One region of the Alteromonas sp. 5NS40-0096 genome, then DNA from elsewhere that is predicted to be linked to it. Evidence: predicted binding sites of a transcription regulator. Region 1 holds the regulator's gene; the other holds the start of a gene.
What was found. Region 1 encodes sigma-54, which starts transcription at its own class of promoters, with help from an activator protein. Its sites were predicted from a motif close to GTTGGCACGNNNNTNGNNT; they were not measured.
Positions count from the first base shown of each region.

Region 1 (4,175 bases):
TTTGTTGATGGAATTAACAAAATATCACTGTTCAAAACTGATGTTTACATCACCCAAGGCTCGTTAGTTATCGAAGCGGATGAGGTCGAAGTGGTTGCCACTGATGGCGAAGGCAACGAAGTATTCATCGCGCGAGGCAATCCCGCGAGCTATACCCAGCAAGTCACCGACGGTAAATCGGTGAATGCCAAGGCCAATGAAATTCGCTATGAAGTGAGCAAACGCAAAATTTCACTGAAAGGAAATGCAGAGCTACAGCAAGACACCAGTATGGTGCGCGGTGATACCATTACCTATGACATGGAAAAAGAACAGATGTTGGCACAAGGGTCGGAGCAACAAAATGGCAGAGTCACTACTGTGTTTAGGCCTGAAGCCATCAAAGATCTGACCGACCAAGTCGAATCTAAAGACGAAGATAAAAACGACGAGGACCAACCAAAGTAATGGCTACATTAACTGCCTCTCATTTGGCAAAATCCTATCGTTCTAGGCAAGTGGTACGCGATGTGAGCTTGTCGGTATCCAGTGGCGAAATCGTTGGACTACTCGGCCCAAACGGCGCGGGTAAGACGACAACGTTTTACATGATTGTTGGTTTGGTGCCACTGAACAAGGGTAGCATCCACATTGATGACAACGAACTGACACACCAACCTATGCATGAGCGCGCGCGCCAAGGTATCGGTTATTTACCTCAAGAAGCGTCTATTTTCCGCAAAATGACGGTACACGAAAACGTCATGGCGATTTTACAAACCCGAAAAGACTTAAACCGTCAGCAACAAGAAGAGGAAGCTGACGCTTTGCTGGACGAATTTAACATCAACCATATTCGCAACAGCAATGGGATGAGTTTGTCGGGTGGAGAACGGCGTCGAGTGGAAATTGCGAGAGCGTTGGCGGCCAACCCACAGTTCATATTGCTAGATGAACCTTTTGCTGGCGTCGACCCCATTTCGGTAAACGACATAAAAAAAATAATTCAACATCTGCGCGACCGCGGAATTGGCATCCTAATAACCGACCACAATGTGCGTGAAACCCTTGATGTTTGTGAAAAAGCCTACATTGTTAGTCATGGGGAATTGATTGCTCAGGGCTCCGCAGAGCAAGTTTTAAGCAATCAAAAAGTAAGAGATGTATACCTAGGAGAGCAATTCAAGCTATAGTTAGTATAGCGGGTTACAAATGAGCCAACAGGAACCGCAATTCGGACTTGCACTCGGTTCATTGTTTAAGGTAAAAAAGCAGGAAAATGAGAAAGTTAAGACGTAGATGAAACCTTCTTTACAGCTAAAGTTTAGTCAACAACTCACAATGACCCCTCAGTTGCAACAAGCGATCAAGCTTTTGCAGCTCTCTACGCTCGACTTGCAGCAGGAAATCCAAGAAGCACTCGACTCAAATCCACTCTTAGAAGTCGAAGATATTGGCGATGGCGATCAACCGCAAAAAAGTAACTTAGACAGTGAAAACGATGCCACTGCCGAAGCTCCTGCACCTAGTTCAGATAATATTGAAACCTCTGATGCATTAGAAAAAGACGGGTTACCCGACGAACTTCCTATCGACAGTACATGGGATGAGTATTATTCAGCGTCTTCGGCCCCTGCACCTATGGCAGCATCAGATGACGACCAAGTATTTCAAGGCGAGACCACCGACGATATCCAAGCTCACTTGCTTTGGCAGATGGGTCTGACACCATTTAGTGATATCGACCGTGTAATCGCAATGGCGATTATCGACTCAATCGATGAGTCAGGGTATTTAACGGTAACCGTTGAAGATATTCTGCAAAGTGTGAATACCGATGACGAGACAGAGGAACTTATCGAAGAGGATGAAGTCGAATGTGTATTGAAGCGAATTCAACAATTCGACCCCTTAGGTTCAGGATCTCGGACGCCGCAGGAATGTTTATTGGTGCAACTCAATCAGTTTCCCCCTGATACACCTTGGCTAGCAGAAGCAAAAATGCTGCTAACCGATTACGCGGATTTGCTCGGTAGCAAAGATTACCGAACACTGATGCGTAAGACTAAGCTAAAAGAAGACCAGCTCAGAGAAGCAATGGTGCTTTTGCAAGGGCTTAATCCTAGACCGGGCTCAGCGTTAATTACCAAAGAGCCTGAATACGTCATTCCGGATGTATCAGTCGCGAAGAAGAACGGCCGTTGGGTGGTTGAACTCAACCCGGATAGTTTGCCGAAACTCAGCATTAATCAGCAGTACGCTGCGATGAGTAAAAGTGCGCGAAGCAGCAGTGATTCACAATTTATTCGCTCACATATGCAAGAAGCCAAGTGGTTTATCAAAAGCCTAGAATCGAGAAACGATACGCTGATGAAGGTGGCAAATTGTATTGTCCAACAGCAAATGGGTTTCTTCGAACACGGTCCAGAAATGATGAAACCAATGGTGTTAAACGATGTAGCAGAAATGGTCGATATGCATGAATCCACCATCTCTCGCGTTACGACCCAAAAATATATGCATACGCCTCGCGGTATCTACGAGTTGAAGTATTTCTTCTCGAGCCACGTGGCAACGGAGTCTGGTGGAGAATGTTCGTCAACCGCGATTCGAGCGTTGATCAAGAAACTGGTTGCCGCTGAGACCCCGAGTAAACCATTAAGTGATAGTAAGATTGCTCAATTGTTGGCCGACCAAGGAATTAAAGTTGCCCGGCGGACAATAGCAAAATACCGGGAGTCTCTCTCGATTCCCCCGTCTAACCAACGAAAAAGCCTGATTTAGGCTCCACCTATAAGGAAGACGAAATATGCAAATAAACCTTACTGGTCATCATGTTGAAATAACTGATTCTTTGCGTAACTATGTCGACACCAAGTTCAGCAAGCTAGAACGTCACTTCGACCACATATCTAACGTGCATGTTATCCTCAATGTCGAAAAACTTAATCAAAAAGCAGAAGCTACGATGCACCTTAGCGGAGCGGAAGTGTTTGCCTCATCGGAAAATGAAGACATGTACGCCGCCATCGATAGTATGGTAGACAAGCTTGATCGCCAAGTGATCAAGCATAAGGAAAAACTGAAAAGGCACTAACCCTATCTGATGGATATCACAGCCATAGTCAGCCTGGATCGCACGCAATGTGCGGTCCAGTGCAATAGTAAAAAACGAATTCTAGAGATTATTAGCGAAATTGCCGCTAACAATCACCCGTCTGTTGAACAATCTACCGTATTGAGTGCACTGTTAAATCGCGAACGTATGGGAAGCACGGGAATCGGTAATGGTATTGCTCTTCCCCATGGCAGACTAGCAGGCCTGGAGCGGGTAACCGCAATTATTGTCACCAGCACGCCCGCGATAAATTTTGATGCCATCGATGATCAACCTGTCGATATCTTTTTTGCTCTGCTTGTGCCAGAAGAGCAAACCGAGGGGCATTTGCAGACATTAGCAACCGTAGCGGGTAAACTAAGCGACAAATCGACCGTTAAAGCGATTCGAAACGCCAAAACGAGTGACGACATTCTTCAAGCATTAGCCTAACGCACCATACAGGGAGACGGGGCCGTGAAACTAATTATCATAAGTGGACGTTCAGGCTCTGGGAAATCTGTAGCCTTACGCGCATTAGAAGACTTAGGCTATTATTGCGTAGATAACATTCCTGTTAACCTTTTGCCGACACTCACGCACACTGTGGTGGATGAATACGACCAAGTCGCCGTTAGTATTGATGTTCGAAACTTACCAAAAGATCCCGCAGACCTTGTAGAAATACTGGACTACATGCCTGACACTTGGGATATGACCATCGTCTACATTGATGCCAGTGACGACATTCTAGTTAAACGCTTCAGCGAAACACGCAGATTACACCCCTTAACCAAACTCAATAAGTCCTTGTCTCAGGCCATTAAAGCCGAATCCGGGTTACTCGCCCCTATCGCTGAACGCGCCGATTTGTATATCGACACTGATGGCTTTTCCATCCATCAACTGGCTGAGCTCATCAGAGAGAGAATTTTAGGCAAAAAAAGTTCTCGTTTAGTACTCGTATTTGAATCATTCGGTTTTAAACACGGTATCCCCAAAGATGCGGATTACGTGTTTGACGCCCGCTTTTTACCCAACCCTCACTGGGAACCCGATCTTAAGCACCTCACTGGCCTTGATGTGCCTGTTGAAAATT
Region 1 covers NZ_BAAJLQ010000002.1:275,366-279,540, reverse strand. The annotation lists gene lptA (lipopolysaccharide transport periplasmic protein LptA) at 1-447, shown strand, start outside; gene lptB (LPS export ABC transporter ATP-binding protein) at 447-1,172, shown strand; gene AC27G9_RS07160 (RNA polymerase factor sigma-54) at 1,279-2,763, shown strand; gene hpf (ribosome hibernation promoting factor) at 2,789-3,076, shown strand; gene ptsN (PTS IIA-like nitrogen regulatory protein PtsN) at 3,086-3,529, shown strand; gene rapZ (RNase adapter RapZ) at 3,554-4,175, shown strand, end outside.

Region 2 (4,175 bases), on a different contig from region 1:
GATTCCACTGCCGGAGGTCGTTGTCTTTGCACAGTCAAAAAAGGTTATAATGTAACGCATCTAACCGTATTTTCGGAATCACCATGATCACAGTAGAAAAAGACATCAACGCGGAAGAAATCACGATTTATGCGGCACCAGAAGACCTGAGAGACTTTGCAAAATTGCTATGGAAAATTTCGGAAAAAGCGGAAACAAAAGGCAAGCACAAAGAGCAACTCTCGACTAAATCGAGCTCTGAAATCCCTTTATCAACCAAGCTGAAAGGTGAGCCTAAAAAACACAGTATTGTTAAACAGCTATCTATCGTTTCCAAAGTCGATTAGTGAAATTAGGCAGCTCCAAGCCCTAGGCGAGTAGTGCATTCCATTATTTATTGTCGCGCCCGTGATGTGCTACATGCCGCTGAAAAGCGGCATGTACTTACACTTTAAACTGACCCACGATTAACTCTAAATCATGGGTGACGGCACCCATTTTTTCAGCATTCTTGCAGCTGTTTACCGCAATTTGGCTTAATTCTGTGGTTTGTTCAGAGATTTCCGCGATACGTTTACTGATTTCACCACCCACCAAACTCTGTTCTTCCGCCGCGGCCGCAATTTGTGTGTTAACGCTGTTCATTGTCTCAACTGAACCGGCGATTTCCGACAAGCTATTTGACGTATCTGCGATACTATTTTCTACCGCACCACTTCGACTGATATTTGATTCCATCACCGACACGGCAGAACGCGAACCTGTCTGTAATTTACTGATCATTTCTTGAATTTCTTCAGTGCTACCTTGGGTTTTGCTCGCGAGATTGCGCACCTCATCAGCTACCACCGCAAATCCTCGGCCTTGTTCGCCCGCTCTTGCTGCTTCTATCGCCGCATTCAATGCCAGCAAGTTTGTCTGTTCCGCAATGTTTTCAATAACCTGCAAGACGGCGCTAATGTTTTCCACGTCGTGGCCAACTTGTTTTACGACATTACTCGCCTTTTCCATCTCCTCTTTCAACTGGTCCATTTCATTGATACTTTCATCCACCTTCACTAAAGCTTGTTGACCATTTTGGTCAGCCAGTTGAGCCGCATCGGCAGCACTGCCAGCATTATTCGCCACCTGTTGCGCAGTTTGTGACATTTGGGTTGTAGCGGCTGCGACTTGTTCGATTTCTCTGTGTTGAAGTGAGCTAACTTCTTCGATACGCATGACTTCAGCGGTGAGTTTGCCACTCTCTGATTTCACATTCATCGACACATCTTTCACCCTTGTGATGAGATGGCTAAGCGATTCCAATAGTGCATTGAGGCCCGCAGACAGCTGACCCAATTCAAATTTGTCATTAACAGGAAGACGTTGGGTCAAATCGCCATTACCGCTGGACAGTCGCTGAATAGAATCTGTGACCGCTCTCAGTGGTGTGAGAATTGACCCCATTACCACAATACTACAAAACACAAGCGCGGCTAAAATGACCACCGCGGAAATGACAATCGAAACTAAAAGCTCCTGCTCAGACGCTAAACTCTGGGCGCTGAATTTGGATACCTGCTTTTCGATCTGATCGATGTAGACACCTGTGCCTATCATTAATTGCCAGCGTTCCAGATACATTGAGTAAGACAATTTCGCAACTGCTTTCGTCTGTCCTAGGCGAGGAAAATGATAAGCCACAAATTCAGAGCCCGTTCCTCGGCCATTTTGTTTACCCGCAGTAATCAGGTCTCGAATTAGATACACGCCATTGACGTCTTTAAAATCAGCGTAGCTTTCGCCAATTTTCGCGTCGGAGGAGCCAGAGAATATGCGGATTGCGTCTGCATCGTACCCGAATATATATCCGTCTTCTCCAAACTCCATTCTGCGCATCAATTCAACCGCTTCGTCTCTGCTCCCACCCGCCTCATATATGGGCTTAATCGTGGCATAAACCATCTGCATTATGGTTTTTAACTCGGCTTTTTTGGTATCAAGCAACAGGGTTTCCGCGGTCTCCACTTCTTTCTCGATGAGATTGTCGAGTTTGCTCTGTACCAGTATCACCATGACCAACGTTGAAACCACTAAAGGTACGATTGATACCAATAGCAGACGGTTTCGAACTGATATTTTGTCGAACATAAAGATCACTCCCAAAGGGGTTTTCTGCGCGCTATGTCTTAAAACTAGTCCACTTCAGCCACTTTGCAAAAATGTTACGAAGACGTAAAAAATCATTAAATTGATGCTTTATTGTTCGCGCTAAGCTGAAAAACTACGCTTCCATCATAAGGTGTTGCCAAATCGCGACATTATTCACGCCTGATTTAACAAAATCTGAGACAAAAAATAAAAATAACCAACAAAAACAATAATTTAAAAAACTGGCACGGAGCTCGCTATAGCAATATCAAGTCTCACCACTGGGAGTAGGACAATGAAAAGATTCGTCTTGTTTACCCTGTTAGCTATGAGTAGCGGCGCATACGCCGACGAGCAAGTATGGCAGCAGCAAGCGCATGACGCTTGGGTGGCAGGTAAGGTGGAAACCACCTTACTACTGAATGACAATTTGAATTCCTTCTCAATAGAAACTCACGTTGTCAAAGGCGTAGTGACATTGAGAGGGGATGTCGATACCAGTGTAGAGCGAGCATTGGCTGAAGAATTGATTATGTCGCTTTACGGCGTAAAAGACGTGAATAATCGCATCGAAATCGCGGATCAGGATGATGGCGACACAGTGTTAGAAGAAGCACAAAGTGAATTGGATGCGAAAGTGGAAACCGTAGTCAAAACTCGGTTGTTGCTTGAAGCCTCAGTGAGAGGGTTAGCAATTGATGTCAATGCCCGCAATGGCATCGTCACACTAAAAGGTTTTGTTAACAACCATCTTGAACGAGAACTTGCTTTAGCCATCACGCGAAACACGAATGATGTGAATGGCATTATCGACAAACTGGTTATTGGTTCTTAGTACCGTTTCAATGAACTCGCACAGGGACGTGCAGTTCGCCAATTTTCTCTTCCGTTAATCAAGTTTTGGGTTTACATATGGATGTGTGGCCCCCTTCTTTTATGTCTCACAAATGAGACACTCGAAAGTCGTTACACAATAAGAAGTAAAATCAGTGTGATTAGGCAGCCATGCCCTTAGATTCAAGCCACGTTATGGCTTGTGCTTCGGTGTCAAAAAACGCGTGAGGGATCTCGGCTCCCTCCAACATCCGCTGAAACTGGTGTTGTGCACTTTGCGCCACCACTGAACTACCCAACACAATTGCTGAGCACTCTAGTCCGCTGGCATAGGCTACTTCCATAGCCTTACTCAATGTCACTTCCGCTTCTGGAATGAATAGGCTCTCGCCTTCAGCAATAATGATATCGTACCAAGCTGAACCGGAGCGCAATTCGATATGCTTGCGATATTCATCCATGAAACTGAGAACAAACTCCTCATTCCACGGCCCACGAGCAACAACACGGGTGACGACCCCTTGGGTCGTAATGGAGAAACTGCCGTGGATTGATTGCATCACCATACTCCGACATCTTGCTGCAGATAATGACTAAATATTCAAAATACCTTATTTTTGCTGCGATGCAAGCACGCAGCCTTGCCTTTTAGTCTAATACCACTGCACATTTAAGGTCAGCTGAGCATTTCTCGGTCTCCCTGGAAAATACCTATCACCACTGAACCCAGAAAAGTCAGCTCGCTCTGCATATCGCTTGTCGAATAGGTTTTGTATGCGCAACCCCAGTTGTACCGAATCCGTCACTTGCCATTGACTATAGAGAGCAAACAGGTGATGACCATTGTACTGGTGTAAATTTTCTGGATCGGTGAAGTATTGGCTGATGTGTTGCCACTCCAGCTCAGTGCTAAAGTGAGTCGCAGGCTGCCAGACTAACACGCCATTTAGCAACCATCGTGGAGCCGTATCAATTTCATTGCCTTGAATTTGAACCCCGTTGATAAGTTGTTCGTGTTCATAAGTCTGACGACTGTAGCTACCATTTAGCCTTGCACTAAACAGTTCATTTAGCTTCGCACTTAGGCTCAACTCTATGCCCTGATGGCGTGTTTCACCATTACTGAGATTGAAGAAATCACTATCACGGTAAATCACATTGTCTTTAGTGAGCTCATAAATCGACGCCACAAGTGACCAGCTGTCTTGATAGGTTTTCACGCCAACTTCGTA
Region 2 covers NZ_BAAJLQ010000004.1:323,911-328,085, reverse strand. The annotation lists gene AC27G9_RS14080 (hypothetical protein) at 84-326, shown strand; gene AC27G9_RS14075 (methyl-accepting chemotaxis protein) at 424-2,109, opposite strand; gene AC27G9_RS14070 (BON domain-containing protein) at 2,405-2,944, shown strand; gene AC27G9_RS14065 (hypothetical protein) at 3,105-3,503, opposite strand; gene AC27G9_RS14060 (TonB-dependent receptor) at 3,597-4,175, opposite strand, start outside.
Region 2: AC27G9_RS14070 (BON domain-containing protein) is a predicted target of sigma-54. The motif match lies at 2,351-2,369, and genes of this name have one in related genera.